DNA from 3 places in the Hyphomicrobium sp. ghe19 genome. Region 1 is predicted to be linked to each of the others. Evidence: predicted binding sites of a transcription regulator. Region 1 holds the regulator's gene; each other region holds the start of a gene.
What was found. The regulator LexA, encoded in region 1, represses DNA repair genes until DNA is damaged. The targets are predictions, from matches to a motif close to TGTTCNNNNTGTGTTCNG.
Positions count from the first base shown of each region.

Region 2: AACL53_RS05435 (single-stranded DNA-binding protein) is a predicted target of LexA. The motif match lies at 4,509-4,526, and genes of this name have one in related genera.
Region 3: recA (recombinase RecA) is a predicted target of LexA. The motif match lies at 2,960-2,977, and genes of this name have one in related genera.

Region 1 covers NZ_LR743509.1:2,858,908-2,865,811, reverse strand. The annotation lists gene gltX (glutamate--tRNA ligase) at 30-1,571, opposite strand; gene AACL53_RS13735 (ComEC/Rec2 family competence protein) at 1,685-4,036, shown strand; gene lexA (transcriptional repressor LexA) at 4,066-4,860, opposite strand; gene AACL53_RS13725 (hypothetical protein) at 5,130-5,372, shown strand; gene AACL53_RS13720 (hypothetical protein) at 5,547-5,681, shown strand; gene AACL53_RS13715 (hypothetical protein) at 6,282-6,788, opposite strand.
Region 2 covers NZ_LR743509.1:1,143,429-1,150,332, forward strand. The annotation lists gene AACL53_RS05415 (HlyD family secretion protein) at 300-1,343, shown strand; gene AACL53_RS05420 (DHA2 family efflux MFS transporter permease subunit) at 1,343-2,893, shown strand; gene AACL53_RS05425 (GFA family protein) at 2,913-3,305, opposite strand; gene AACL53_RS05430 (YkgJ family cysteine cluster protein) at 3,948-4,316, opposite strand; gene AACL53_RS05435 (single-stranded DNA-binding protein) at 4,765-5,286, shown strand; gene AACL53_RS05440 (cation diffusion facilitator family transporter) at 5,572-6,555, opposite strand; gene AACL53_RS05445 (OmpW family protein) at 6,715-6,904, opposite strand, start outside.
Region 3 covers NZ_LR743509.1:1,191,822-1,198,725, reverse strand. The annotation lists gene alaS (alanine--tRNA ligase) at 1-1,484, opposite strand, end outside; gene recA (recombinase RecA) at 1,769-2,905, opposite strand; gene AACL53_RS05645 (hypothetical protein) at 3,120-3,647, shown strand; gene fae (formaldehyde-activating enzyme) at 3,790-4,362, shown strand; gene AACL53_RS05635 (ATP-binding protein) at 5,358-6,904, opposite strand, start outside.

The sequences.
Region 1 (6,904 bases):
AGAGATCGTTAAGCCATCGATATTCCGGATTATCCCGCTGCATCTCCGATACGGCCGAGGCTCTCGTCACGGCCAAGCACCTCAAGGACATTGAATACCGGCGGTGAAACCGAGCGTCCGGTGAGCGCTGCCCGAAGAGGTTGCGCAACATTGCCGAGTTTCAAACCCTTTTCCTCGGCAAAGGATTTTACCTTCGCTTCAAGGAAGGCAGCCGACCATTCCTGCTCTGAGACGGCCGACAGCAGTTTGAGAATCTCGGCGTTCGATGCACGGCCTTCCGGCCCGAGAAGCTTCGCGGCCTTATCCTCGAGTTTGAGCGGCCGCTCCGCAACGATGAATAGTGCTCCGCCAAGGAGTTCCGCGAGAGTCTTCGAGCGCTCTTTGAGGGACGGAATGGCCGCCGTGAATTTTCCCCATCCCTTGGCGGCGAAAAGATCCGCGAGTTCCTTGCCCGTCGAAACAGCAGGAAGCTGGCGCAACACTTCGCGCGCCAGTGCGATGTCGGGACGTGCCGGCGCTTTCGGATCGGACGGGAGTTCCACGAGCGCCTGAAAATTGAGATGAGGCAGCATTCCGCGCACGTGCGCTTCGAGTTCCTCGTCCCCTGAAGCGCGGATGTAGTGCCCGTTCAGATCGTCGAGCTTCTTGAAGTCGAGCCGCGCCGGGCTCTTGTTGATTCCGTCGATGTCGAACCAGCGGAGAAGATCGTCGGTCGAGATGATTTCGTCGTCGCCGTGGCTCCAGCCGAGGCGCACGAGATAATTGCGCAGAGCGACCGGCAGGTAGCCCATATCGCGGTATTCTTCGACACCTTGCGCGCCATGACGCTTCGAGAGCTTCGCACCGTCCGCGCCGTGAATGAGCGGCACGTGCGCGAACTCCGGAACGGTCCACCCCATGCCCTGGTAGATCTGCGTCTGGCGTGCGGAGTTGGTCAAATGATCGGCGCCGCGGATGACGTGCGTTACCTCCATGTCGTGATCGTCGACGACGACGGCGAGATTGTACGTCGGATTGCCGTCTGATCTGAGAATGATCAGGTCGTCGAGATCCTTGTTCGGAAACGCAACGCGGCCCTGCACGTGATCGTTGACGATGGTCTCGCCCTCGCGCGGCGCCTTGAGGCGGATCGTCGGCTTCACATCTTTTGGTGCGTCCTGCGGATCGCGATCCCGCCAGGGCGAAAGGAAGATCTGCGGCCGGCCCTCGGCCTTTGCCTTTTCACGCGCCGCGTCGATCTCGGCGGGCGAGGAATAGCAGTAGTAGGCAGCGCCGCGCTTTAAGAGTTCGTTCGCGACCTCCCGATGCCGATCGGCCCGCGAAAACTGCGAAACGACATCGCCATCCCAGTCGAGGCCGAGCCATTTGACGCCGTCGAGGATCGCGGCCACCGCGGCCTCGTTGTTGCGCTCGCGATCGGTATCCTCGATGCGCAGAAGGAACCGTCCGCCGCGGCCGCGGGCATAGAGCCAATTGAAAAGCGCCGTGCGGGCCCCTCCGATATGCAGATACCCAGTAGGAGAGGGTGCAAATCGTACGATGGGCGCACTCGGTGTAGTGGTCACGGACATTGGACCTTTTTGCTCGCCTGCCATTGAGGGAATGAGGTTCCGCTCGTAGCATGTGAGGTGGGACAAGTTAAGAGGGCGGAAATACCGGCCTTCGGCAGCGCGTTGGGCGGGGCATGTCGGTCGAAGCGGCGGGACCGGAATTAGGTCGGGAGGCGGCGAAAGAGATCGGATTTCCGGCGCTTCCCGAGCGCGGGATCAGCCGCGCTGCGCTTCTTCTCGAAGCCGAGCGGGAAAGCTTTTTCCTTTGGGCTCCGGTTTGCCTGGGCGCGGGCATCGCGGCTTACTTCGCATTACCCATCGAGCCCGCAGCGATCATCGCCTGTGCGCCCCTCGTGCTGGCGCTCATCTCGCGCATGGCTGTCCGCGGAGGAACGCTCGCTGCGACCGTGATGACGGCCTTTGTCTTGGCCGGAACCGGATTTGCAATCGCGAAATTGCGCGTCGAAGCGGTGCGCGCGCCGGTTTTGACCAAGGCGCTCCACGGCGTCGAAATCACCGGCACCGTGACGATGGTCGAAGCGAAGATCCCGCGCGGCCAGCGCCTGACGATCAAATCGCCGAGCATCGCGGGCCTCGCGGCCGAGCAAACGCCGGCAGTCATTCGCGTGCGCACGATGTCGGCGCGTTCGCCCGCGGCGCCCGGCGACCGCATCCGGATAAAGGCAAACCTGTCGCCGCCCGCGAAACCACCGCTTCCGGGCGGCTTCGATTACGCCCGCACGGCATGGTTCGATTCCGTCGGCGCTGTTGGCTACGCGTTCGCGGCGCCCCAGATCGAGGGCCAGAGCGATAGCGGCACGCTTTCGCAGTGGTACCGCCGTTCCATCGAAAACATTCGCCAGGCAATCGCCGCGCGCATTCGCCAGGCGCTGCCTGGAGAAACCGGCGAGATCGCACTGGCGCTGATCACTGGCGAGCGAGGAGGGATCACCGCGGCGACGAATGACGCCTTCAAGAATTCGGGCCTATTTCACATCCTGTCGATATCGGGCCTGCACATGGTGATCGCGGCCGGCGCCGTATTCTATTCGGTCCGCCTCCTGCTTGCGGCCATTCCGCTCATCGCGCTGACGATGCCGATCAAGAAGATCGCAGCTGTACTCGGAATAATAAGCGCGATTGGCTATCTCGCGATCTCCGGCGGACAGTTTGCGACCGTGCGCTCGGCGCTGATGATCCTCATCATTTTCGGAGCCGTCCTTCTCGATCGCCCCGCGTTGGCGTTGCGGAACGTCGCTCTCGCCGCGTTCCTGATCCTCATCGTCTGTCCCGAAAGCCTGCTCGACGCCGGCTTTCAGATGTCGTTTGCTGCCGTCACGGCCCTGATCGCGTCGCACGAAACACTGAGTAATTTTCTCGGACGTCAGTCGCGGCCGCACCCGGCGCTGAAGGTGCCGAAATTCTTCGGCGAGATCATCGCCTCGACACTCATCGCGAGCGTGGCCGTCGCTCCGCTCGCTGCCTATAACTTTCACCAGAGCCAGCAATATGCCGTGCTCGGCAATATGATCGCCATCCCGATCTGCAACATCATCGTCATGCCCGCAGCATTGCTGGCGATGGTGCTGATGCCGTTCGGACTTGAATGGTTCGGCTTGAAGCCGATGGGCTGGGGCATCGAAGGCATGGCCTGGTGCGCGAACAAGGTCGGCGCGCTGCCCGGCGCCGTCGGCCACCTTCCGGAAATTCCGGCATTCGCGTTCATTCTCATGCTTGCGGGAGGAATTTGGCTTTCGCTTTGGCAAACGCGAATCCGCCTCTTTGGCGTCGCTCTTTGCGTTCTGGGCCTGCTCGGAGCGCCATTGATGTCACGACCGGATATTCTCATCGGCCAGAAAGGCCTGATCGCCGTGCGCGATACGTCTGGGAAACTCTCCGCACTGCCGAACAAGGGCGCGAAATATGACCTGGATCGCTGGCTCGAATACGACGGAGACGGACGGACGGCCCGCGAGGCGCAATCCGGCGACGCGTTCTCGTGTGACGCGGTCGGATGCATTGCCCACGTCAAAGGCGCAACGGTCGCGGTCGCCCGGCATCCGGCAGCCGTGACCGACGATTGCCTCAATGCCGATGTGCTGGTGATCAACGACCCGAAGCCCGAGGACTGCGCGGTGCCGGCGACCGTCATCGACGTCTTCGACCGTTGGCGCAACGGCGCCTACGCCCTATACATCGATCGCAGCGATGATAACCCCGAGCCGCGCGTGCACCTTGAGACGGTCGCATCCCGCCGCGGCGAACGGCCGTGGAGCGTCATGCCCGAAAGGAAAACGCCCGGCGGCCTTCCGAAACCCCGCATACGGGAGACACCCGGCGCAGCGCCGCCGGCTGCGGCGCCACCGCGGTCAATGGCGGAAGCTGAAGCCGAGCCGCGAACGCTTGCCGAGAGCGATCCGGGCGAGGAACCGGACTTTGAGCCAGAGTTTACGAATGCCGTGCCGGCCGCCAACGACGCCCAGTAAGACCTCCTAGCGCTGAGTAGCCCAGTAGCTCAGTAGCGCCGCAACAGCCCCACGAGCCGGCCCTGGATGTCGATCTGGTCGGGCCCGAATATGCGCGTCTTGAATTCGGGGTTCGCCGCTTCGAGGGCAATCGTCGAGCCTTTCTTGCGAAGCCGCTTCAACGTCGCTTCCTCGCCTTCGACGAGAGCAACGATGATGTCCCCGTTCTCGGCGTTATTGCACCGGCGGATAATGACGGTATCGCCGTCATGAATGCCCGCCTCGATCATCGAGTCGCCCTTCACCTCGAGCGCGAAATGTTCGCCGTTCGTCAGGATGTCGGGCGGCACGGCGATATCGTGCGTGTGGTTTTGAATGGCGCTGATCGGCGTACCGGCAGCGATCCGCCCCATGACGGGGATCGATACGGTCCGCGCATCGATGATGTGCGACGGCGGCGGCGGAGAAACGCTCGCCCGTGGTCCCGAGCCCTCGATCACGCTCGGCTGGAAGCCGCTGCGTTGAGGCATGGATGCGACGGACGCGCCTGAAGAGTGGCCCGCGTGTTGGCCGGCACTTGGCCCAATGTTCTGTCCGCCGTTCTGGGCGCCTGTCTGGCCGCCGGTCTGATTGTCCGGCAGCTTGATGACCTCGATCGCCCGCGCCCTGTGCGGCAGCCGGCGGATGAAACCGCGCTCGACCAGGGCCGTGATTAGGCGGTGAATGCCGGACTTAGACCTCAGATCCAGCGCATCCTTCATTTCGTCGAAGGATGGGGGCACGCCGCGTTCCTGCATGCGCGCATGGATGAAAAGCAGGAGGTCTTTCTGTTTCTCGGTGAGCATCGCGTTTCGTCTCAAGCCTTCCATGGCTGCGCGGGGACCGTGGGCCGAAACGCTGACCACCGATCGGACCCCCGCTGAATGACGGTACAAATCATGTATGTACGCTACACGTTCTTGTCTCGTTCCGCAAGCGCGCCCCGCGTTATCCCTATTCGACAGCGTCAATGGCCACGCGCGAGTGGCTCGAATGCCTCGCATGGCCAAGCGGCCAGATTGAACGGCTCCGCGAATCCAAACTCCGCTGATGAGCGGTAACGGGAGAACGCGAAATGCAGATGAAATGGTCTCCGCTGTTCCTGACAGCCGTGGCGGTGCTGGCCGTTTGCGGAGGAGAGGCCCGCGCCGACGGCTGCGACGACATGAAGGCGCTCTGCAAGGAAGCGACCGCGAAGGCCTTGAAATGCACGAACGAGCAATCGGCCGCCGAGTGCAAGCCGCTGATCGACGTGCGCAACGCGACGTGCACGCAGATCGATCTCGTCTGCAAGCCGGCGGCCCCAGAACCGGAATAGACGCGCCGGAATAGACCGCGCCGGAATAACCCGCGCCAATAGGGGTGCCCGAATTCCGCCGCGACGCGGCCGCGCAAAAGCACGCGTGCCGTGCGACGGAAACTTGGTCGCCGCTGGTTCAACACCGGACGCGCCATTGGGACTATGGGCTGTTTGAGCGGGCATTGTCGGGCCATGCAGGGTTGGTTCTCGCAGATCGTCATAGGCGTCATCGTCACCGTTCTCGGAACGCTCATCGCCAACGCCGTCACCGGCGGCCGCGCTGGACACCATTTCGTCCCGAGCTTCCACGCTTCCTCTCAACGCTGAACCTTTCGCGCGCCAACACCCACAACGAAGAACGGCGCAACATCGAACGCGCACGGTGGCCGGCTCCCCGGAGGGGACCGAAGGACGACGCAACAAGCGTGCGCAACCGGCCGGCTCGCGGAACGCGAGTCGGTTGCGCCAACCAAAAAGCACGAAGCGGACGGGTTCCGCGGCTGGGTCGTGCAGCAATGAAGTCTCGGAACCGATCCGCTCCGTGACAGACCGAGAACAGGGTCTCGAGCGCGGTCACTTTACGTCAGCGGGATGCTCCGCACACAGGCTTCTCACCCTGTGCGAACCGGTCGATCGCCTTGTCCGGAAGCGCGCGTCACGCCCCGGGTCGGGCTGCCCCACCCGAGCCCGGCGCAACGCCTTGCGCACGAACCCTTTGCCGGATGGGCGAAACGATTATGCGAGCGGAGGCGAGAGCGGGGATAAGTTTTTTGAGTGAGGGGGGGAATTGGGGAGAATTGGTACGTCGCGCAGTTGCAAGCGGCAATAAAACGAGTCCTTCGGATGAGGTGATGCCTGAAATGATTGAGGCCGGAGCCGCAGAGCTAGTCGGGTTCGACTGGATTAAGAGCGATGCGACCGACTGTGCTAAGCGGGTGTTTCTTGCGATGGCAACATTAGTCCACACTTCCACAAGCAGGTCGTCATTGCCCCACCGGCGTTGAAAATCGCGGTGGCGGCTGCATAAAGTTCGCCAATTTCTGTTGGAACCTCTTCTTGTTTGAGACGTCCCCCGGACAAACGAAAATCAACGCGCAAAGGGCGCGTCGTGTCCGGTCCATCTATCCATCGTGCGTGTACGAATTTGTTTCTCAGTGTGTAGGCGTCCTTGACTCCTTCAAGGGCGGAAACGAACTCTTTCCATTTTAGCGGATCGCCGCTTTGGAACTGGCGCGCGTAGGCCATAATAATTTCCGTCTTGCTGCGAAAACCAATCATATCAGTTAAAATGGCGATGCCGCCGCAGTCAGTCATGGTGATTTCTGCTACAGCGCGCTGAAGAGACAAATCGACCGCCTCCCAGTGAAAGGCGATGATACCGACGAGTCTCATATGTTCGTCAGGCAGAAATGAATAAGGGCTTGTGTAGGACATAGCTAAGGACCCAAAGAAAGAAGGAATTGAAGATAAGCCCCGCGCAGAAGATCGTTTATGCGCAGGATAGGGAAGGCCTTCAGCACCCGCCGATGCCGTCCTGGCATCGACAACAT
Region 2 (6,904 bases), 1.7 Mb from region 1:
ACTCAGGCAGTCATCCTGCAAGGGTCCCGGGCTGATACTGGTTCGTTGGGACATCGCTTTTTCCCCCGCTCGCTTCGAAATGGCTGGGGCCGGCGTTCCTTTGCAGCAACGAAGATTTGCGCGTCGCTGTGTTCCGCGATCTCGAGGCGGAAGCCAGGCTGCAGTGGCGCTGACACTGCCATCGCGACGCGCCGGATGGGAAGCGTCCTTGGAGGAGCGACCGCTGGAGCGCCGTTGTGAGCTCGACCGATCTCAAAGCCAAACGCGTCGCGGATGACGACACAAAGCCGAAGCATCCGGTGATACGTCGTACATTGCTGATCCTGGGGCCGCTCGTCGCCATCGGCATCGGGCTTTGGCTTTATCTGACCGGCGGGACGTATGTGAGCGAGGAAGATTCCTACGTCCACGCCGCCAATGTCACCATCAATCCGCAGGTCGCGGGCCAAGTGAGCCGGGTGGCCGTCGGGCCGAACGAACTAGTGAAGGAAGGTCAGCTGCTGTTCGTGATCGATCCGGAGCCGTTTCAGATCACGCTGGATGAGGCCAATGCCAACCTAGCGACCGTCAGCCAGACGCTGAGGGGACGCGTCGCGACGTACAAACAAAATCTAGCGGACGTGGACCAGTCGAAGGCCGATGTCGTCTATGCCAAACAGGAATTCGAGCGCATCAGTGCGCTCGTGAAGGATGCCGTGGCAACGGAGGCGCAGTTCGATCAGGCGCAGAAGGCGCTGCGCGTCGCCCAGCAGTCGGTCCGTGCGGCAGAATCCAGTGCCGCGTCCACTCTGGCGGACCTCGGCGGCAACATCGGACTACCCATCGAACAGCACGCCAGCTATCTGGCGGCGAAAGCCAAGGTCGCTCTGGCTGAGCGCAATGTGCGTCTGACCCGTATCCTTGCGCCCTTCGCCGGTACGGCAACGAGGGTCGAGAACATCCAGCCGGGAAGTTATCTGACCGTTGGGGCGGCGGCCTTCTCGTTGATCGGTTCCGATACCTGGGTCGATGCGAACATCAAGGAAACGGATCTCACGCACATCAAAGTTGGAGATCCGGCGACGATCGTTCTCGATTCCTATCCGGGGCAGACGCTGCAGGCGAAAGTTCAAAGCATCACGCCGGCAAGCGGATCCGTGTTTGCGTTGATCCCAGCTCAGAATGCGTCGGGCAACTGGGTCAAGGTCGTGCAGCGCATGCCGGTCCGGCTCGTCGTCACGAAGCCCGACCCGAACGTCGTGATGCGCGACGGCGCCAGCGCGACGGTCTCGATCGATACCGGCTATCACCGCACACTTCGCACGCTGTGGCGTGACCTGACTGGGTTGGTGGGATTCAGCTGATGACGGGCGTCGCCGCGACAGCACCCACACCGCTGACGGGTTCGATGCGTACCCTCGTAACTGTTTGCGTGATGATCGCGGCGCTAATGGAGGCGCTGGATTCGACGATCGCCAACGTTGCGCTGCCGTACATGAAGGGCAGTCTTGCGACGACCGAATATCAGATCGAATGGGTGCTTACCTCCTACATCGTCGCGGCTGCGATCATGACCCCGGCGACGGGTTGGCTCGACGCGCGTTTCGGCCGCCGCCCGGTGTTTCTCACCTGTATCGCAGGCTTCATCATTTTCTCGATGCTGTGCGGGACCGCCACCAACATCAGCGAGATGGTCAGTTACCGTTTGCTGCAAGGCGTGTTCGGTGCGCCGCTCGTACCGCTGTCTCAGGCTGTTCTGCTCGACAGCTATCCGCTCTCTCAGCGGGGACAGGCGATGGCGATTTTCGGCGTCGGCGTGATGCTCGGGCCGATCCTTGGTCCGACGCTCGGTGGCTGGCTGACCCAGAATTACAACTGGCGCTGGGTGTTTTACGTCAACGTGCCGTTCGGAATCCTGACGTTTGTGCTGAGTTGGTTCTTTCTGGCCGAGAGGGACAAGATGCCCTCCGCAAAGCTCGATTGGATGGGCTTTGGAACGCTAGGCCTCGGGATCGGTGCGCTGCAGCTTTTCCTCGACCGTGGCCAGCAGCTGGACTGGTTTTCGTCGACGGAAATCAAAATCGAATTCGCCCTCGCCATTCTCGGCTTCTATCTCTTCATCGTCCACACGGCGACGGCGCGAAAAGCGTTCCTCGACGGCCGATTGTTCGTCGACCGCAATTTCGTGATGGGGAATGTGTTGATTTTCATCGTCGGCGCGGTGCTGTTCGCGACGCTGTCGCTGCTCTCGCCCTACCTCGAAAATCTGTTGAACTATCCGGTGTTGACGGCCGGATTGGTGCTTGCGCCACGGGGCCTCGGCACAATGGTGGCGATGGTGTTGGTTGGACGGCTGATGACCGTCGTGGACAGCAAATATCTGCTGCTCGCCGGCCTGGCCATGACCGCCCTCTCGCTCTATCAGATGAGCCAGTTCACCGCGGATATCTCGCAAGCGGCGATCGTCAAGACCGGGATCATCCAGGGGTTCGGTCTCGGCTTCGTCTTCGTGCCCCTGAGTACGGTGGCTTTCGCGACGTTGCCGGATGCGCTCAACGCGCAAGGGACCGGTTTCTTCAACCTGATGCGCAATGTCGGATCGAGTGTCGGCATCTCGGTGACGTCATTTCTGTTGACCCGAAATTCGGACATCATGCATTCGGACCTCGCGGGTCACATCTCTCCTTACAGCCGCGGCGTTCAAGATCTGGGTTCGGTCATCGATCTGCATACTGAGAAGGGCAAAGCGATCGTCAATGAGCTGGTCAACGCTCAGGCGCAGAACATCGGTTATGAAGATAATTTCCGGCTCATGATGTACCTGGCCATCCTGTCGATGCCGCTCGTGTTCCTGCTGCGCCATACGAAGCCTGTGAAGGCGCATCCCGCTGGGGCCCAGGAGCGCGCGACGTGACGCGCCCGCCAGCCAATCGTCACCACTCGTCTTTTTGCGGCAAGCCGTCGGTGATGTCGTAGTAGTCGGATTTCGACGCGACGAAGATGTGCCCGCCGATCTTGAGGTCCGTCGGTTGGTCGAGTGTTCCGGCTGTGATGTAGATGTCGGGGGCATCCGTTTGCTTCCAGAACAGATTGCTGCCGCAGAGTGCGCAGAAGCCCCTGTTGCCCGTCTCGGACGATTGAAACCAGCGCAGGCCTTCGTCGGACAACATCGCAACGTTGCCGGCCGCGGTGCTCGTCATTGCCGCAAAGTTACCGCTCGTTTTGGCGCATTGCGAGCAGTGGCATGCCAGAATGGGACTGAGCGTACCGTTGACTTCAAAACGCACGCTTTTACAGAGGCAACCGCCGCTTTTCTTTGTTGTCATCGTTGTCGTCTTTCGTTGTTGATTTCAGTCCTGACGCCAATGCGACTGCATAACAGAGGAAATATGCGGGGGCGATATTGTGATCGATTTCCGCTTTGTGACGGGTTGACGACAAGAGCTTTGAGGCACACATTTGTAGTGTGACGGTGCTGCTTTCGCTGACCGTTCCGGTAAATGCGTCTCGGCCGATGGGCCGATGAGCTGCGGTTTGGAAGGCGAGCCGTGTCTGTTCGTGAGCGCGTAAGGGCCCCGAACTGACACGGTAGGTAGCAGGCGTGACGGCGCAATCTTGCGAGGAGAGGAGATGACTCCACCGGGTTATCAGACGAGACCTCGAGGACGTTCGCGAGGTCAGCAGCTAAGGTGAGCGCTCTCGAGAACTTGGCCGCGCTTGGCTGGGCTGTTTCCACAACAATTTGGATTATTCGTGAGGGCGGCGAAACCGCATCCTCAATCAAGGTCCGGTTATAATCTGGGCCATCCATCGAAGGTTAGAACCCCGCGCGTGATCCGAGGATCCGGCGGGGTTTTATTTTTGTTGATCGCGCGTGGTGAGCTTGTTTGTTTGCGCATGGCGACTCCCCTCCGGGGAGCCGGCCGCCATGCGCGGGATGTTTTCGCGAGTCGCCACGCGCAAACAAATTAGTCTTTATGATTGGTGATCGCGGCGAACGTCGGGTCGTTCTGGCAGCGGCGCTCGTGCATCAGGAAATCGTAATATCCGCAGCGGCCGTGGCCCGGATAATCGCGGCAAGCGGCTGGTCGCGCCTTATAGATCGTGCAGCGGCGTTCCTTGGTGTCGAAGAACTGGCAGATGCGGCCGTAGATTTTATCGCCCTTGCGACGCATCAGATATTTGTGGCCGTGGCCTTCGCGCGTGAAGCGCCGTTTCGCTGTTTCGTATTTCAGCGTGAAATGCTTGGCGAGGCGTTCGACGTCGCGCTTGTTCAGCGCGATAACCGGATACGAACAGCAATATCCCGGACAGTTGAGGCAATTGTAGTGAGCCATTTGCGGCGTGGTGCTCCGAGGGCGCGCGCTCGCGCTATTATCTACAACGGCCTAGACGATGCTGCATGTCAGTCAAGAAGACATTCCGGGCACCGCAACACAATTTGGCAGCGGGGGCGCGGGGTGAGGATTCGCAGTGTCACTGTGAGGCTCTGCACGACCCCACTTGCGGGGATGGGGCGGTTTCCTATATAGAACAATTGGAGAACGAGCCGCTGTTTGATGGGCGTCCAGACTTCAGACGCTAAGGCCGTGGACAACGGTAAATGATTGGAAGAACGCCGGTCGACGAGCCTTTAATGTCGGCGGAGAGATTCCGCTTCCTTGAGCGGCGTGTCGATGCAACTCAATTGGTGCTGGCGTGTAGAAACTCCGTCGGCGCTGCGGTCTGGCGGCCATCGCGTTTGCGGTCTGGCGGTCGTCGCATTTTATTTAAGGAGACGAACGAATGGCAGGGTCGGTCAATAAGGTCATTCTGGTTGGCAATGTCGGCAAGGACCCTGAGATCCGCCGCACGCAAGACGGCCGCCCGATCGCCAACTTGAGCATCGCGACGAGCGATACGTGGCGCGACAAGGCAACCGGCGAACGCAAGGAAAAGACCGAGTGGCATCGCGTCGTCGTTTTCAGCGAGCCGCTTTGCAAGGTCATCGAGCAGTACGTCAAGAAGGGCGCGAAGCTCTACATCGAGGGCGCGCTGCAGACGCGCAAGTGGACCGATCAAAGCGGCGCCGAGAAGTATTCGACGGAAGTCGTCATTCAGGGCTTCAACGGCGCGCTGACGATGCTTGATGGCGCCGGTGGTGGCCGTGGCGCATCGGTCGGGATGCAGGAGAGCGGCGCTGATTACGGTAACGACGGCGGCTTCGGCTCGTCGAGCTCAGGCGGTGGCGAGACACGTCGCGTCGCCAAGACCGGCGCTCCGAAGGGCGGCTTCGACAAGGCAATCGACGACGAGATTCCGTTTTAAGTTTGCACTTGGCGACTCCCCTCCGGGGAGCCGGCCGCCAAGTGCGGAAGTTTGAGTTTGCGCGTGGCGACTCCCTGAAGGGAGCCCTGCCGCCACGCGCGCGGCTTGGCGCGGCGTGGATGAGCCGATCATCACGCGGGTTTGTTTGTCACGCGGGTGTGTTTTGAATTGGCGCCTGCGCGGGTGTTTAGTCGCCGCCGTATTCAATTCCCTGCGGCGCCGCCGCGATGGGCGAAGGTTTCGGACAGAGGGACAGTCGTTGGCGGAATCGCAGCGTTCTGCGTATTAGTGGGCGGCGCTGCCAACGACTTGGACATGAGACGCGTTCTTGCTCGCTGCGAAAGTCTGCTCCGACTGCACCTCGATGTAGAGATTATGCACGTCCGGGTAGCTTGATTTGATCGCCGTCCGCAGTCGCGCCGTCACGTCCTCGACCGTCCTCGCGCTTACCCAATCATCGAAATCGACGCTCGCCGTCACCAGGATGTCCTGGGGTGCGAGGTGCATCGTCCGAATCTCGTTGATCTTACGGATCGGTTTGCCGGGTCCCGTTTCCGTTTCGATGATTTCGCGTATGCCGGTTTGAACGGGGCGGGATGCCGCTTCGCCGACGATGAGCGAGCGGATTTCGCTCGACATGAAGATCGCGACGCAGGCGAGCACGCAACCGATCAAGATCGAGGCGACGCCATCGGCCCAATCGTAGCCGCCGAGATGCGCCGCCATTGTTCCGAGAAGCGCAATCGTCAAGCCGATCATCGCTGCCAGGTCTTCGAGCACGATCGCGAAGAGCGTCGGGTCTTTCGAGGCTCGCAGCGCCACAACGAAGCCCTGTCCGGATGACCGGCGTCTCTTATTGAATTCACCGACAGCCTTCACGGTCGAATAGCCTTCGAGCAGCATCGCAACGACGAGCACGGCGTAAAGGATGAAAACGTTCTGGAGCGGATGCGGGTGGAGGACTTTATCGACGCCTTCGTAGATCGCGACCCCGGCGCCAAGAGAGAAGAGCACCATCGCGACGATGAAGCTCCAGAAGTAGATTTCCTTGCCGTGGCCGAAGGGATGCTGCGCATCCGGCGGCAGCTTTGCGCGGTTGATGCCGAGAAGCAGGAGGAGCTGGTTCGAGGTATCGACGACGGAGTGGATCGCTTCCGAGAGCATCGCCGAGGACTGCGTCCAGGCAGCTGCCAGGAACTTCGCGATCGCAATGCCGAGATTGCACGCGAACGCGACGAAAATAACGCCTTTCGATCCGCCTGCTTCCACTCTTTTCGGTCTCCTCGTTTTTGAGCCCTATCCCATCCCTAGCTGAAAGGCGGCTGGAGCGTCCAGGCCGTTCAAACGCATGCGTCGTGCACGCACAAAAAAGAGGCCCGGATTTCTCCAGGCCTCAAGGCGAGCGATCGCGCGGTCGGCGCGCGAGCGCTATTTGAGCGGGGCAGGGGCTGCCCGAGAGCCGAGGAGGTCCGCCAAGTTGAAGCGGTAGCCGACGCCGACGGATACGATGAGCGGGTCGACGGTGACGTCGGCCTTGACGGCGGTGTCTTTCCACGACGCATCCGTATCGAGCCAGACTTTCTTGATGTCGGCGTTGAGGTACCAGCCCCGGCCGATT
Region 3 (6,904 bases), 1.7 Mb from region 1:
TCGCCGGCTTTCAATTCCGTCGCCTCGGAACGGCCCGAAACGAGTGCGGTGATGATGCCTTCAGCCGTCTCCGTATCGTAGCCGAGGAATTCCGTGGCGCCGGTCTTGTCCTTGATCTCGAACCACTGGCCTTCGGTCGCAGCCTCGCCCGAACCCTTCCAGGCGGCGCGCGCTGCATCCTTTTGCTTCTTCATCGCTTCGTCGAACGCCGCCGTATCGACAGTGATGCCGCGCGGCTTCAGCGCGTCTTCGGTCAGATCGAGCGGAAAACCGTAGGTATCGTAGAGCTTGAACGCGACATCGCCGGGAAACACCGCACCCTTTTTGAGGTTGCCCGAGCTTTCGCCGAGCAGCTTGAGACCGTTGTCGAGCGTGCGCTTGAACTTCGACTCTTCGAGCTTGAGCGTCTCGCTGATCAGCGGCTGCGCGCGTACCAGTTCGGGGTAAGCATCCCCCATCTCGCGAACGAGCGCGGGGACGAGGTGATACATCAGAGGTTCGACGCAGCCCATCTGATGCGCGTAGCGCATGGCGCGGCGCATGATGCGGCGGAGCACGTATCCGCGGCCCTCGTTTGACGGCAGCACCCCGTCAGCGATCAGGAAGCTCGTCGAGCGAAGATGATCGGCGATGACGCGTTGCGCGACATGGCGGAATTCGGGACCCGCCTCGCCGCCGCTCTCCTTCGCACCGGCCTTGGCAGCTTCCTGGCGAATGGCGTGGATGAGATTCTGAAAGAGATCGATATCGTAGTTGTCGTGCTTGCCTTGCAGCACCGCCGCGACGCGCTCGAGCCCCATGCCCGTGTCGATCGACGGCTTCGGCAGCGCGACGCGGTCTCCCGGAGCGCGTTGCTCAAACTGCATGAACACGAGATTCCAGATCTCGATGAAGCGATCGCCGTCCTGATCGGCTGAGCCCGGAGGCCCCCCCGGAATCTTGTCGCCATGATCGAAGAAAATTTCCGAGCACGGGCCGCACGGCCCCGTGTCGCCCATCTGCCAGAAGTTGTCGCTCGTCGGGATGCGAATGATCCGGCTGTCCGAGAAGCCCGAGATCTTCTTCCAGATCGCGTAGGCTTCGTCGTCGGTATGATAGATCGTGACGAGCAGCCGCTTCTTGTCGAGGCCGAAGTCCTTCGTCAGCAAATTCCAGGCAAGCTCGATCGCGCGCTCTTTGAAGTAGTCGCCGAACGAGAAGTTGCCGAGCATCTCGAAGAACGTGTGATGGCGCGCCGTATAGCCGACGTTGTCGAGGTCGTTGTGCTTGCCGCCCGCGCGCACGCATTTCTGCGATGACGTGGCGCGAGGAATGGCGCGCGTCTCCTGACCGGTGAAGACGTTCTTGAACTGCACCATGCCGGCGTTCGTGAACATGAGCGTCGGATCGTTGCGCGGCACGAGCGGCGACGACGGCACGATCTCGTGCCCGTTCTTTCCAAAGAAATCGAGAAACGAAGCGCGGATTTCGCTGACGCCGGCCATATGGTGCTTTCGAGCCTGATATTGAGAGTGAATTTGCTCCGAGAACGCGCCTCGGAACGGCTTAAGGCCGCCGTTGTAGCGGCGGCCTCTGAACGTGTCCAGAAAAGGCGATAGCGGACTGAATGACGCGAGGCGCGGCATTTTCAGAACGCCCGGCGCCCGTCAAAAACCCGCCTGCCAGCCCCCTCGGGTGTCCGATCCTCGGGCTGATCCGAGGATCGGTTCACCGGTGGGCGACAGCCGCGCACAGCAACCTCGGCCGGAAGCAGCCGATCGTCGCCTCCTTAGCGCTTCGCCTTGGCGACCTTCTTGCCAGACTCCTCATCGGGGAGAACCCCGTCCTCGTCCGGCTCTTCCCCGTCATCCTCACCAACACCCGGATCGGCGAGCATCTTCTCGACGATGAGCCCGGCATTGGCGCGGATAGCCCGCTCCAACTCGGCCGCCGCCTTCGGATTGTCTTTGAGATAGGTCTTCGCGTTCTCGCGGCCCTGGCCGATACGGTCGCCGTTATAGGAAAGCCAAGCGCCCGATTTCTCGACGAGCCCGGCCTTGACGCCGAGATCGATCAGCTCACCGACCTTCGAGATGCCTTCGCCATACATGATGTCGAACTCGACCTGCTTGAAGGGCGGAGCCACCTTGTTCTTGACGACCTTGACGCGCGTCTGGTTGCCGACGGTTTCCTCGCGTTCCTTGATCTGCCCGATGCGGCGTATATCGAGACGAACGGACGCATAGAACTTCAGCGCATTGCCGCCCGTCGTCGTCTCCGGATTGCCGAACATGACGCCGATCTTCATGCGGATCTGGTTGATGAAAATCACCATCGTGTTCGACTTCGAGATCGAACCCGTCAGCTTGCGCAGTGCCTGGCTCATCAGACGCGCCTGAAGGCCCGGCAGGCTATCGCCCATCTCGCCTTCGAGCTCGGCCTTCGGCGTCAGCGCCGCAACCGAGTCGACGACGAGCACGTCGACGGCGCCTGAGCGCACGAGCGTATCGGCGATTTCCAACGCCTGCTCGCCGGTATCGGGCTGCGAAATCAACAGCTCCTCGACCTTCACGCCGAGCTTCTTCGCGTAGCCCGGATCGATCGCGTGTTCAGCGTCGACAAACGCGCAAATGCCGCCCTTCTTCTGAGCTTCAGCGACGACCTGCAAAGCCAGCGTCGTCTTACCCGACGATTCAGGCCCATAGATCTCGATGATGCGTCCCTTCGGCAATCCGCCGATACCGAGCGCAATATCGAGACCGAGCGACCCCGTCGAGATCGCCTCGATGTCGAGCTTGTCATGGGCGCCGAGCCGCATGATCGACCCCTTGCCAAAGGCCTTGTCGATCTGCGCGAGTGCCTGCTCTAGCGCCTGCTTCTTATCCATTTTGCCCCCTTCGAGCACAGTCCAGTCCGGCCGTTCCATCGTGTCACCCTCAATCCCTATGGCAAGCGCCCCACGCCATCAATTAAGGATCTGTGTACTTGATTTGTTCCGAATCTGTCAATCTCGTTTTGTTCTCAAAGCCCGCGAACGCGGAGCCTTGAATTCTATTAGCGCTACACCTGTAACCGGTGAAACAGCGCCACTTGTCGCCACGGCGCAATCTCCTGTGCATGTTCAAGCCAAGGAGGCTCCCGTGCTCAAGATTTCTGCCACGTTCCTCGCCGCTGTCGTAGCCGCCAGCGCATTCGCGTCGACTGCCGAAGCGCGCATGGGTGGCGGCGGCCATTTTGCCATGTTCCTCCTTCGCGCCGGAGCCCACGCTGCCGAGCAGAACGCCTGGGAGCAGCAGCGCCGTCGCCGCTACGAAGCAGCCTGCGCAAGAGAGCGCCGCATTGCCGAAGCCCGGCAGGCTGCGGCCGCCGCAGCCGCGGCAAAACGGGCGCGCCTTATAGCGCTCGAGAAAAGAGAAGCTCAGAAGCTCGCAGCCGCCAAGGCGGCTGAGGCCACTAAGCTGACGGCCGCCGCAGAGAGGACGACAGTGCTGAAAAAGAGCGACCGTCTGCCGGAAACGGCTTCTGTGACGTCACAAGACGAACCCTCGAAATCGGCCCCGAAAACGGCGACCGTCGCAACGACGGAGGAGGCGACCCCCGTTGCCGCCAATACCTGCCGCAGATACTCGGCCGCCGCTGACGGCCTTGTCGACACGCCCTGCGAATAAACAGGCGTTCTGGATCAATTCGCAACCTTCGGCGCGCCATAACTGGAACTTATGGCGCGTCCACCTGCGCTCTGGGGTATCTCGATATCCGCGTCTAAAACCGGCGCCATAACGATAATCCGAAGCACAAGGTGAACACGTAATGAGCAGTCCTACTTCCCGCCCCGCATCAGGGCGTTTCGGCATTCGCGTCGGCGAAGCCCTTGTTGCAGGCGGCCCTCCCGGAACGGCGGCTGAACCCGAAGTTGCGATCGGTGAGATGGATGGGCCGTTCGGCACCGCGTTTGCGACCCTCCTCGGCGATCAGGTCAAAGGCCACACCCGCGTCCTGTCGCTTCTCAACACCGACGTCATGGTGCGCCCGCCGACGATCTGCGTCAGCAAGGTGACCGTCGACAACGAGCGTTATACGAGCATCCTGATGGGCACCGTCCAATACGCGACCGCGATGGGCGTGCTCGATGCCGTGCGTTCGGGAGATCTGCCGAAAGACAAGGTCGACGACCTCGGCATCATCGTTTCAGTCTGGCTCCATCCTTCGGTCGCCACGATCGAGAAGCTCGACCACAAAGTTCTATTCGACATTCACCGCAAGGCGACCTCGCTCGCCATCCATAAGGCGATGAACTACCAGCCTTCGATCGATTGGCTGCTCGAGAACCAGGACAAGATCATCCACAAATACTTCGAGCGCGGTCTGAAGGGCGAGATCTAAGACAACTCTTCGCGCCGGGCGGCCGGCTCCCCGTAGGGGAGTCGCCCGGCGCAACCGACAACCTAGGTCGCTTCCCGTCAGACAGCGGACGAGTGCGGTTGGCCGATCCCGTATCCGGAATGGGCCATAACCAGCCGTGAGCAACCGCAATAAATTTCTCGGGTGCTGTGTGGCCGCTGGCTCTCCCCTAGCTCATACTCGTTAGTCTTGGATACAGGTCGTGCCCATGGAGGTGCCAGGCCAACTGCATGGGGTACAACGCCTACGACGCGACTTAACTGAAGCGGTCGCCCCACCAACTTGCCCGACCGGTTATCGCGTGCGGACGTTTGCCGCTGACGATGCGCCGACGGTTCACCGCCTACTTGAGGTCGGCTACGCTCTAGGCGGAGGCTGCGTTGGGGCATTTGAAGAGTGGTGGCCCAGCCTTCGAGACGACGACGAGTTTGCCCCCGACCTTTGTTTCGTCGCTGTCAATGGGCGGCAGGACATTGTGGGAGTCGGCCAATGCTGGACCAGTGCCTTCATCAAAGACTTGGTTGTCCATCCGCTAGTGCGTCGGCGCGGCATCGCGACGGCACTGCTGAGGAGGGTATTTTGGGAATTTCGGCATCGGGGCGCGAGGCACGTCGATTTGAAAGTTCAGGTGGACAATTCTACGGGAGCGGTCCGCTTGTATAAAGAACTGGGAATGCGGGAAGTAGCGCTCGACGGATCGTGAGGGCTTTGGTTGGGTCGAACGTCACTTTTCTATGACACGCCCTCATTGTTGAATTCCGCCAAATGATGCTTTCGTGTTGCCATGCCGATGTGGGCGTATAGCGCAACCGCTTGACCGCCAACTGCTGCAATGGGTCGAAAGCGAAGCACGTTCACCTTTCCGAGAATGTCCGCTTAAGCCCAAAAAGCGGACCCGAAGTGGTGTTCGCGAATGGGGAGTGTGAGGCTGTCGGCTCAGTATGCGGAGCCAATTTCCGCTACGACAAGTTCACGGCTCACTTCGCCAGCTCGTCCTTCACCTTGGCCGCAAGCTGCGGCAGCGAGAACGGCTTCGGCAGGAACGCGAAATCGTCCGAGCCCATCGTCTCGCGGAAGGCTTCATTCGGATAACCCGAGACGAAGATCACCTTGATCGACGGATTGCGCTTTCTGAGTTCCTTGAAGAGCGCGGGACCGTCCATCTCCGGCATGACGACGTCGGACACGACGATGTCGATCTCGCCTTCGTTGGCGGCCATCAGCTCGAGAGCCTCCAAGCCGTCCGCGGCTTCGATCACCTGATACCCCTGCCGCCGTAGCGCCCGCGTTGCGAAGTGCCGGACATCCGGTTCATCTTCGACGAGAAGCACGCGGCCCGTGCCCGTCAGATCGGTCGCCGTAAGCTGCTTCTTGGCGGCGGCTATCGTTTGCGGAAGAACGGTTTCGACGTCCTCGCCGTCTTCGACGAAGTAACGGGGCAGGAACACCTTGAATGTCGTGCCCTTGCCGATCTCGCTCTCAGGCTGAATGAAACCGCCCGACTGCTTGACGATGCCGTAGACCGACGCGAGGCCAAGGCCCGTGCCCTTACCAACGCCCTTCGTCGTGAAGAAGGGCTCGAAGATTTTCTCCATGACCTCCGGCGCCATGCCGGTGCCGGTGTCCGCAACTTCGATCACGACGTACTCGCCGGGGGTGAAGCCCGGCACGCCGCTCATCTTCTGGCTTTCGCGCTCAGGCACATTGCGCGTCTTGATCGTCAGCTTGCCGCCGTTCGGCATGGCATCGCGCGCATTGCGGACGAGGTTCAAGACGACTTGATAGAGCTGATTGCTGTCGGCCTTCACGTACCAAAGATCACGCTCGGCCTGGATCTTCAGATCGATCTTCTCGCCGACCTGCGTTTTGAGAACCGGCATCATCTCTGACGTCACATCGCCGACGTCGACGACGGTCACCTGCTGCGTCTGCTTGCGCGAGAAGCCGAGAAGGCCCGCGACGAGGCTCGCAGCGCGGTTCGCCGCCGACTGGATATTCTTGATATCCCGATACGCCGCATCGCTCGGCCGGTGCGTTTGCAGCAGAAGATCGGAGAAGCCGATGATCGCCGTCAGCACGTTGTTGAAGTCGTGCGCGATACCGCCGGCGAGGTTGCCGACCGCTTCCATCTTCTGAGCCTGCGCGACGCGGCCTTCGAGCACCTTCTGCTCGGTCGCGTCCATCACATAGAGCGCGGCTGCCGCTCCGCCTTGCACGGCGGCCAACGGCGACATGTAGATGCGGCGCGTGAATTCGCGTTGCGCGCCAGCCGTGATTTCGATCGGCTGAATGTTGCCGCGGCCGGTGAGAGCTTCGCCAAGTCCCGCTTCGATGCGAAGACGCTCTTCGGGGTCCGCGGTGCGGCACAGCGCTTCCGCCGCCAGCACGTCCTGCGCCGGCTTGCCGTCGAGAACCATCCGCATGAACGCGGTGTTGCAATTGGCGATCCGGCCTTCGGCATCGAGCGCGGCAATGCCGAACGGCGCCGATTGGAAAAATTGCGACGCGCGCACATCCTGCTGTC